Regions from separate parts of the Pseudoalteromonas sp. UCD-33C genome, predicted to be linked through region 1. Evidence: riboswitches for the same ligand, from Rfam matches in the RefSeq annotation. Region 1 holds a riboswitch; the other holds the start of a gene.

Region 1 (5,427 bases):
AACTAAGCAGCGGCTGAGCTTTTTTGCTGGCTTTTTTAAAGCGTTTTCTAAATTGTGTTTTAACGTCGTTGTAATCAGGAATATGCGGGCTTTGATAGGCGGGCACATCATCATGTTCAGGAAGCTGATATTCATCGTGCTCAAAGTCAACTAAGCCTGCCATATAGGCCACGATATGACGTTGCTGACCAAGTGAAAAGCGTTGCGCGTCTGAGACAAAGTTAGGCTGTACTGCACTTAACATGTTATCGACGCCATTTTTACGCACTAAACCAAGCACTTTAGCCGCTTGGCGAGTAATTAGGTTGTTGCGGCGTAACTCTTCACGCAGCGGCATCAACATATCGGCGCTTTTACGTAAACTTTCACGACCAACTAAATGCATTTCTAAAATACGGGTACGTAATTGTTCAAGCATGCGCTTGTCTTGATATGACTTACCAAGGCGGTCAATTTGCTCTATTTGCGCGCTAATTTGTGCTTCGATGGTATTAAAGCAAGCATGGAAGTCACCACGAATATCAACCATTTCAAGCATAGGCTCGATGTATTCATCGAACGCTTCAATTACAGCCTGATAGCGTTTTTGCAGTGATTGCACCGCGTTATCAGCTTTCGCTTGCTCAACAATATTTAAAATTGCGTTTTCATTGTGGGCAAACAATTTCATTATTTTTCGTACCCGATCATCCATAATACGGCTGAAGCGGCGAAGCTCGTCGTAATCTTCAATTTCACCGGCTTTAGCAAGGCGATTACCAAGGCGAGCTAAATCATCAACGAGCACGCTAATCTCTTGGGCAAGACCTAAGTGTTCTTCTTGTAGCAAGAAAGTCGCAAAATCGGCGATCGCGCGGTTGATTTCTAACTGCGATGATTTTGCCAGTGGAATGATAATATCTTGATTCAATAAACGATTTGTCTCTTTATAAATGCGTTCATTTGACCATGAAGGTTGTTTTTGTTTTATCGCATTTTGTACGTCTTTCAAGCTGAAATCAGCCATCTTAAAACGTTTAAATAGCAGTTCTAACACCCCCCAATGTTCAGTAAGGGTATTTAATAACTTTTTAGCTGGGATCATAAGGCTCCAGTAAATTCAGACTTTGGTGTTAGCGATTAGTATTAAATTATGTAATTGAGAATAGTTTTATGCTTTCTATGCTGCTAGAATCCGCGCCGAAACACTCGACTTACAATTTTTACATTATTATAAAGGTTGTTCAAACACCATGGTAACCCCACTTATCCTAACCCTGATAGCGGTGGCATTTTTGCTTATCGTTATAGAGGATATTATCCATGTAAACAAGGCCAAAACGACGCTTTTTTTTGGCACTTTATGCTGGATTATCTTATTTATCTCTCCAATTCATGGGCAAAGCCCAGAAACCATACAACATCAACTGGATCACAACATATTAGAAATCGCGACTTTGTGGCTGTTCTTAATGGCTGCGATGACCTTTGTAGCGTATTTAAACTCTAAAGGTTTTATCCAGAATATTGTTCATAAAATTATGCCAAATCAAATCAGTGAACGAAAGCTGATGTTTCTGATTGGTGGTTTTGCGTTTTTATTTTCATCTATTTCAGACAACATAACTGCCACTTTAATCTCGCTTGCGGTGGTGATGTCACTTAAGTTAGATCCTAAAAAATTAATAAAATATGCGACCTTAATTGTATTTAGTGTTAATTCGGGTGGGGTGTCGTTGATTACGGGTGATGTTACAACCCTGATGATTTTCTTAGACGAAAAAGTCACTATTGCTAATCTACTATTATTAATTGCCCCTGCACTGACAAGTGTTGCACTGCTCGCGGCGATGTTGTCGGTGGGTATGTCGGGTAATGTTGTGTTTGAAAAACAAGCAGCCCGTCGTATCGAAAAGACAGATATTACCATTGCGGTTATCTTCTTCTCGACGATTATTGCTACGTTAACTTTGAGTGTGCTTTATAGTGTGCCGCCGTTATTAACCTTTTTATTTGGTTTATCTCTGATGTTTTTGGTTGCGCAATTCTTAATGCGCAAAAAAGACGTAAACAAAAAAATTATCGATTATATTCGTGAAATTGAATACGACACCTTATTGTTCTTCGTTGGTGTGTTATTGCTGGTTGGCGCATTAAAAGAAGTTGGCATGCTTGCTAAATTTACTCACTTATATGAGTTGATGGCACCGGAATATGCCAACTACTTGATGGGGCTATTATCAGCGGCGGTAGATAACGTACCTCTAACTGCAGCACTTTTAAAAGCTGATATTGTGATGAGCCCTCAGCAATGGCTGTCGTTTACTTACGCAACTGGGGTAGGTGGCTCAATGCTTATAATCGGCTCTGCGGCAGGTATTATTGCCATGAGTAAGGTTAAGGCACTGACCTTTATGAGCTATCTTAAAATGTCGGTTTATTTATTAATTGCTTATACCGTTGGTTATTACGGTTCGCACTTAGCGGGCAGTTTAATTTCATAAAACAACTTGACAGCTAGACGTCTAAACGTTAACTTTCGAAGCCTGCTTTTAACAGCAGGCTTTGTTATTTTAACCAGGTGTTAACTTAACATTCAGAAGAGGTGCGATACTTAGGTAATTAATGTGAGGTGACGAACGCCGATGACCATTAATGAGGGAAGTACTCGCCGAGAAAATTAACCGGACGTCACGGTTATTTTTCGGTTTATGGGGCTGAATCCTCAAAACTGTCACCAAACTAGGTGGAGAGCTTCTGGCATGGACTACTCTTTATTTTCAAAGCACCCCCTTGCCGAGTTCTTCTTGAATTACTGTGGATAGTTTTCCACAAAAGGAGACGACATGAATACCCAATTAGCCGCCAACACAAAATCAGATTACGTTGTTGCAAAATTTGGTGGCACCAGTGTAGCTAACTTTGATGCTATGAGCCGCTGCGCAGAAATCATTTGTGCTGATAATCAAGTACGTATTGTTGCTGTGAGTGCCAGTGCAGGCGTGACAAACCATTTAGTTGCATTGTGTAAAGCTGATTTGAGCGCGGCTGAGCGTGTTGAGCATATTACTGGCGTTGTCGCCATTCAAGAAGCAATTTTGGCAGAGCTGTCACTGGATGCTGATTTAGCACATGGCTTTAATGAAACGCTTAAGGCTTTTCAAAAGCTAGCATCAGACGGGGCTAAGTCAGTAGCAGATCAAGATGAACTACTGAGCTTTGGCGAGCGTTTGTCATCGTATTTATTTACTCAAGTATTACGCGGTCAAGGTCTTGATGCGGTGCGTTTTGATGTACGTAAAGTGCTAAAAACAGATAGCCAATTTGCTAAAGCTACCCCAAATGTTGCAGCAACCGCTGCGGCTGCAAAAGAGCATTTAGTGCCGCTACTTGATGACCATGTTGTGGTAACTCAAGGTTTTATTGGTAGCAATGAGCACAATCAAACGACCACTTTAGGCCGTGGTGGTTCAGATTACAGTGCTGCATTACTCGCTGAAGCAATTAACGCAAAAAGCGTGCATATTTGGACCGATGTTGTGGGTATTTTCAGTACTGATCCGCGTTTATGCGCTAAAGCAAGCCCAATTGCACGCTTAAGCTTTGATGAAGCGGCAGAAATGGCAACGTTTGGTGCAAAAGTACTGCACCCGGCAACCATTTTACCTGCAAGCCGTAGCCATATTAGTGTGTTTGTTGGTTCAAGCCGTGAACCGCAGTTAGGTGGTACATGGATTGAAAAAGAAAAATCTCAGCAACCAGGTATTCGTGCCGTAACACAGCGTAAAAACCAAATTCTGTTAACGGTTAAAAGCCCTGAAATGCTCCTAGCGAGTGGTTTCTTAGCCCGTGTTTTCACCATTTTAAGTGAGTTTAATATTTCGGTTGATTTGGTTACTACCTCCGAGATCAGTGTTGCAATCACTTTAGATAACGCACCAAATGCATCACGCCCAGAGCTTGATCAAGCTTGTTTAGATAAGCTTTCTGAGTTTTGTCATGTGTCGGTTGAGAATAACTTAACGCTGGTGGCTTTAATTGGTTCTGAAATTCAATTACGTCAGCAAGAAATGAACTTAATGCAGGTATTGAGTGATTTTAATATTCGTTTAATTTGCCACGGTGCAAGTAAACATAACCTGTGCTTCTTAGTTGAGCAAAGTGAGTCAGATGAAGTCGTGCAGGCTATTCACAGCCGACTATTAGAAAGCCAAGTCGCGGCGTAAGTCGTTAAAATTAATAAAAGAGCACTGCCAGTCAGTGCTTTTTTGTGCCACAACACTTATATCAAAGCCTTCAACAGAGTTACTACTCGCGCTGAAATTATGTTTGCTCAATTCTTCAAATACATTAGGAGCAAGTAGTTTCGCAATTGGCTGAGCACTTGCTTTGGCAAGCGACTCTTTTAATGTCCAAATTCTAAAAAAGCACTGTGCCTGTTCATCGGGAGCGTCAAAACGGCTAATTAAGTCAACTTCATCTTGATGATAAAAATGCTTTGCGAGTTTGATAAAAGGGCGAGGCTTACTGCTTTGTTCAATATCAAAACCAAATCGCTGCTGTTCGGGGTTAAGGGCTGCGCCAATTAAACCATTTGAATGTGATAAACAGGCCCACACAGGTTCTCTGCGTTTTGTATGTAATTTGAGCTTACTGTCTTTGTCATTAAACTGGCTTGATATTTCATTGAGAGCTAAATCATCACTAGGGTAAGCATGTTGATACAAATACTTTAACGTTAGGCGAGTGGCTAAGTACTCTTGCTTGGCGCTAGGCACTTTGCGTTTTTCAAGCACGCTTAATTCAAACTCACTGAGTAATTTATCAAGGGGTAAACTTGCAACATCAATATGTGTTGCATCCATCAGCATAATTTTTTTGACCGTTATTTGGCTTTGCTGCTCGATGATAAGAGTATTCGAAAAGTAGTCACTGCTCATGGTTTAACGCTTACACGAAGGCTCGTATTTAGTTTTGTTTATTTTTACAGCAGATGCACATTTATAGGCATGAACAAACGCAAATAGTTTACGCAGTTGACTGTAATTATGGTTTAATGATGAAAAATAATAACAGATTTGTAGATGTATGGCACAAGTTCGTGACGGCTTTCAAAGTCGATTAGGTTTCGTTTTAGCAGCTTCTGGTGCGGCGGTAGGTTTAGGTAATATTTGGGGCTTTCCAACACAAGCGGCAAACCATGGCGGCGGTGCATTTTTACTTGTTTACTTCATTGTTATCTTCTTATTGGCGCTTCCGGCTCTTTATACTGAGCTGTATTTAGGCCACCAAGCGCAAGCGAATCCAGTAAAAGCATTATCTAACGCATGGCAAGACACAGCGCCTAAAGTGGGAGCCGCAGCTGGTTATATTGGCCTCTTTGGTGCGGTTGTAATGCTGAGCTTTTATTCGATAGTTGCCGGGTGGATGCTCGCTTATGCGCTCGAG
Region 2 (5,427 bases), on a different contig from region 1:
TTGCTTGTTCGTTTAACCAGCGAACTTGGTTAATGCTCTCGGCCACGAAGGTACGTACGCCGCGAGCAATAAAATGTGAAATTTGTTTAGGGCTCTTTGCAGGCCCAGTGTTGAGCACGCGCTCGCTATCGATGCCTTGAGCAAGTACTTGCTCAAGTTCACCTTTACTTGCAACATCAAAGTTAAACCCTGCGCTGTCTAAACATTGAATAATGCGAGACAGTGGGTTGGCCTTTACGGCATACCAAAGTTTCACATCGGTTTGCGCAGTCAGTTGATTTAAATGTGCAGTTAATTTATCTAAATCATAGATAAAAAATGGCGTATCAAGATGTGTTGAAACTTGTTCAACCGCTTGCTTGATGGGCGTGCTCAAAAAGCTCATTAACGTAAAACCTCTTCTAACAGTAATGATGCATCACTTTGTTCATCACGGTATTTCACGATCAATGCACAAGACATGCTTAGACCTTGCTCGCGAGCCCATGCATTTGAAGCAGGGCGAGAGCCTGGGATCACAATCGCGTTTTCTGGGATGGCTTCACCTTTGTCTAGCTGGCGTTCGTTAACGCAATCGTAGACAGGAATAGTTGCCGATAAGCGAACACCTGGCGCAAGTACAGCACCTTTTTTCACAACCACACCTTCAACAATAACGCAGCCTGCGCCGATGAATGCGTCGTCTTCAATAACCACAGGGCTAGCACCAATTGGCTCTAGTACACCACCTAATTGTACTGCAGCACTTAGGTGAACATTTTTACCCACTTGTGCGCATGAACCCACTAATGCGTGGCTATCGACCATCGTGCCTTCGTCGATGAACGCGCCAATATTCACATATGCTGGTGGCATGATAATCGTGCCTTTGGCAACGTGTGCGCCACGGCGAACACTGCTACCACCTGGTACCATACGCACGCCAGCATCTGCTGCAAACCCTTGTGGTGCTAAGTTGTGCTTATCAACAAAACCACCTGGGAACTCAGTATTAGTGCCGTTTTTAAAGGCTTCTAAAATGCCTTGTTTAACTTCAACATTGGCGTGCCAGTTGCCGTTCTCGTCTTGTGTTGCTGCGCGAACTGCGCCTGATTCTAAGTTGTTTAATAATTCTAACCAGCTCATGATAAAACCTGTTTTTAGTTCCAAGATAAAATTGTGTTGTTTGCGTGGGTGATGCTGTCTGTTTGCTCAAGCTCTAAATGCGTAAGCGGCGGACGTAAATGCGGGGTATTTATTTTACCTTGCAGGTGCATCAGTACTTTTACGGGAATTGGATTTGCCACAGCGAATAAACTTTGGATTGCTTGCGACCAATCGGTGAATAGATTTGGGTATTGACCACTTAAACTACGTTTAACAAACTCATGGGTTTGACTCGGCCAAGCATTCGCGGCAACCGAAACTAAGCCTTTTGCACCAGCTTGAGCAAAATATGGCATAAGTGCATCGTCACCACTAAATATGGCCAGTGTTGGTGATGCCGTTCTAAAGCCTTCAAATTTGCTAATGTCGCCACTGGCTTCTTTTAAGGCCCAAAGATTTTTGTGCTCAGCAAGGTTTTTGATCACCTGTGGTGAAATCTCAACTGCACTGCGTCCTGGTACGTTATACAACATACAAGGGTGGTTACTTGCTTCTAGTAGGCTTTCAAACCAATGTGTTTGGCCAACAACCCCAGGTTTTGCATACAGAGGTGAACCTAACAGGTAGCCATGAATAGGTAGTTGGTTGCAGTATTCAACCCAAGCAATTTGTTGCTTAAGGTTCATGCCACCCACAGCAACCATGAGTGGGACACTTGGTGCTAATTGGCAAACATGCTCAACAATGGCTTGTTGCTCTTTGAGTGAAAGCGCCAGTCCTTCACCAGTACTGCCAAGCAATAAAATGCCGTTATTTGCATCTTGCTGCTCAGTAACCAGTTGTTCAAGGGCCGTGTAATCGACCTCGCCAGATTCAGAAAATGGCGTGACAAGCGCTGTCCATAGTGGATAGTCGTTTAAATCAAAATTGTTGATCATCTCTCACGAACTTATAAGGTATTCGAAGAGTTTATGCGGGAACATTTGAATGGAGCCGCATGTCGTCGTTCGAACAAGGTATAATTCGAAGAGCGAATGGGCTTAAAATAATAAAGACGCGACGGCCTTATTATACTAAGACCAGAAGCTCTCCACCAAACTAATCAATAGCGCTTTGCTATTGTTGGTGACAGTCGCTGGGATTCAGCCCAGTCGCCCGAAATAAGCACCTCACAAACGGTGTTACTTCTCGGCGTTAATTCCCCTCACGTATGATCAACAGAGTCTGTGCTCTTCCCATACGCTACCTGAATAACGCACCTCTTCCAGCCCTTTATGCTCGCTTTAAAGGTTAAAGCCAACATAGTTAAATAGGGTATTGGCGGCGATTAAAGCATTTTAGCCATCTAGGTGTCAAGGCGAAGGATTTGTTTTTTAGTGACCGATTTTGCAACATGGTTACGTATAAGCGTGTTTTTACGTACACTTAGCGTTAACCAAATAAATTGGAAAAATGATGGAAAAATTTAACGATATTTATCAGCGAGCCGTATCTCGAAAAGGCAGCGAAGAAATGCTGCATGCATTGTTATCAAACCCGCTCGATGATACTGATATTGCCAAAATGCATGACGATTTATGGTTAGAAGAGTTTACGCGTAAAGTCTTTCAAAGCGGTTTTTATTGGTCTGTTATCAATAATAAATGGGCTGGTTTTCGTGATGTGTTTTGGGATTTCAGCGTAGAAAAGTTGTTGATGATGCCGCCAGATATGCTTGAGCAAAAAGCCAGTGATGAGCGAATTGTTCGTAATTTTAAAAAAGTACAAACGATCCCTGAAAATGCGTACATGATCCACGAAGTTGCCGAGAAACATGGCAGTTTTAGCCAATTTATTGCAGATTGGCCAACTGACAATATTATTGGTTTGTGGGCCTATCTTAAAAAGCATGGTGCGCGTCTAGGGGGAAATACTGGCCCGTACGCTTTGCGAGCGCTTGGTAAAGATACTTTTTTGCTTTCTCGCGATGTAGAAGCCTACTTGCGTGCCCATGAGTTGATTGATGGCGGCTTACAAACTAAGAAATCGTTACAAGCAGCACAAGATTTTTTCAATGAATTACAACAGCAAAGCGGTTACAGCTTGCAGGCTCTAAGCCAACTAGTGGCCTATGGTGTAGGCGATAATCGTGTAGGTGTAGCAACACGTTAAGGACAGTTATGGAACTGCAAACCCGATACACAGATATTAGTGAACTGCTTGCTATTAAAGATATGCCGAGTGCCGTTGCTAAGCCACAATTACTGCTATTTAATGACAAGTTAGCTGATAATTTTGAAATTAAACACGACAGCGAATATTTAGCTAAATTACTATCTGGTTCAACAATAGATAAAGATGTTGCACCGGTTGCACTTGGTTACTCAGGTCATCAATTTGGTCATTTTTCACCGCGTCTTGGTGATGGTAGAGCGCATTTGCTTGGTGCTATTGCAGATAACAATGGCACATTGTGGGACTTACAGCTAAAAGGCGCAGGAGCAACTGTATTCTCTCGTGGTGGTGATGGTCGCTGTGCTATTGGTCCGGCTGTACGTGAGTACATCATGAGTGAGGCACTTCATGCGCTTGGTATCGCGACTACGCGTTGTTTAGCAGTGGTTACTACTGGTGAAACAGTGTATCGCCAGCCACCTCGCCCGGGTGCAGTTGTCACTCGTTTAGCTAAAAGCCATATTCGTGTTGGCTCATTTCAATACTTAGCTACACAAGGTGATATAGAAGGGTTAGAAAAGCTAGTCGACTACGCAATAAATTGCCACTTTCCTGACATTAGCAGTACGGGTGAGCAGCGTTATATTGAATTTTTAACCGCCGTGCTAGATAAGCAAATTGAGCTCGTTATCAGCTGGATGCGAATTGGCTTTATACATGGCGTGATGAATACCGATAATACCTTGATTAGCGGTGAAACCATTGATTATGGTCCTTGCGCGATGATGAATCAGTTTGACTTAGACACGGTGTTTAGTTCGATTGACCATCAAGGGCGCTATGCATTTGGTAATCAGCCGAATATTGCCAATTGGAATATTGCGCGTTTAGCTGAAAGCTTAATCCCTTTATTTGCTGATCAAGATGCTGCCGTTGAGCAACTCTCACCGGTTGTGAATGGTTTTGCTGCTAAATTTAATGATGCATTTAATATTATGTGGCAGCAGAAATTAGGCTTAGCTGGTCAGCAAGAAGGCGATCATGCTTTAGTTTCAGAGTTACTGGGGTTAATGAAGCAACACCAACTTGATTACACCAATACTTTTAATGCACTTACTGAATCTTTAGTGAAAGACTTTGTTATAGATTCTAATTTAAAAGAATGGGTTTCAAAATGGAGGCTCAGAACATCAGCTGAAAGTTACAGCACAATGCGAGCTGTTAATCCTGCAGTCATTCCCCGTAATCATAATATTGAAATGATCTTGGCTGAGTATGAAAAGGCAGGATCTAGTTCATCAATCAATGAGTTTTTAAAAGTTATTCAAAAACCATATGAGTATGAGGAAGAATTTGCGGCATGGTATCAACCTCCGAAGGAAGGTGATTGTAATTACCAAACTTTTTGTGGTACTTAAGGGTTAATCTTTATGGTTGATAACAATTGTAAATGCTCATTTTTTTAAATCTGAGTGTTCGTTGATTGAGCAAGTTAGCTGCCAGTGTTATGATTTATATCAATAAAATAGCACTAAAGTTTTGCTTTTTAACGAAAATTTACAAATAAAGTTGCTTTCAACTTGTTGATTTAAAAATAACCAATATAATAATGTAATTGGGAATGGACTTTTATCGGTTTTGAAGTCAGTAGATTAGGCTGAATCGACTTTCACCTAATCATAACAAAGCGATCTAAAGGCATTGTTACGCAAAGTTATTTAGATAACCTATTATTTGGGTAATTGACTGAAATTACTCGGCAAGATTTTTGTTCTGTACCGAGTTCGTTAAGTTTTGATTAACTATTAGTCGACTACTCTGTTTAAACTGATTGAGCTGGTTTGACTTAGCTACAATTTTAATTGTGAAAATGGGAAGGAAACAATGAAATTAAAATCACTTACTATTGCTTTAGCACTTGCTGCAACTAGTGCTTCAAGCTTCGCTGCCGAAAAGCAAGGTTTCTACATCGGCGCATTTGGCGACTACTATGATAATTCTTGGGAAAATGTCCGCGACTACACTCCAGGTGGCCTTGATGTTGATGACTCTACAGGTTGGGGTTTAGAGCTAGGTTACCGTTTTAGTGATTACTGGAGCGCTCGTTTAGAATACGCTGACATGGACTTCGATTGGAAAGCTGATCTAAATGACGGTACTTCTGTTAGCGGTACTGAAAGTGGCAAA

What was found. A riboswitch is a leader RNA that binds a small molecule or an ion and turns the genes downstream of it on or off. The one in region 1 is predicted to bind lysine.
Region 2: it holds a riboswitch for lysine, as region 1 does, so the genes downstream of both, dapA (4-hydroxy-tetrahydrodipicolinate synthase) here and lysC (lysine-sensitive aspartokinase 3) in region 1, are expected to answer to the same signal.

The regions. Positions count from the first base shown of each region.
Region 1 covers NZ_LJTB01000002.1:641,487-646,913, reverse strand. The annotation lists gene AOG26_RS06140 (hypothetical protein) at 1-1,084, opposite strand, end outside; gene nhaD (sodium:proton antiporter NhaD) at 1,233-2,483, shown strand; lysine riboswitch at 2,572-2,744, shown strand; gene lysC (lysine-sensitive aspartokinase 3) at 2,826-4,205, shown strand; gene AOG26_RS06125 (4'-phosphopantetheinyl transferase family protein) at 4,182-4,919, opposite strand; gene AOG26_RS06120 (sodium-dependent transporter) at 5,068-5,427, shown strand, end outside.
Region 2 covers NZ_LJTB01000010.1:34,212-39,638, forward strand. The annotation lists gene AOG26_RS16210 (PLP-dependent decarboxylase) at 1-385, opposite strand, end outside; gene AOG26_RS16215 (2,3,4,5-tetrahydropyridine-2,6-dicarboxylate N-succinyltransferase) at 385-1,125, opposite strand; gene dapA (4-hydroxy-tetrahydrodipicolinate synthase) at 1,140-2,024, opposite strand; lysine riboswitch at 2,162-2,358, opposite strand; gene AOG26_RS16225 (DNA-3-methyladenine glycosylase I) at 2,542-3,237, shown strand; gene AOG26_RS16230 (protein adenylyltransferase SelO) at 3,246-4,658, shown strand; gene AOG26_RS16235 (OmpA family protein) at 5,125-5,427, shown strand, end outside.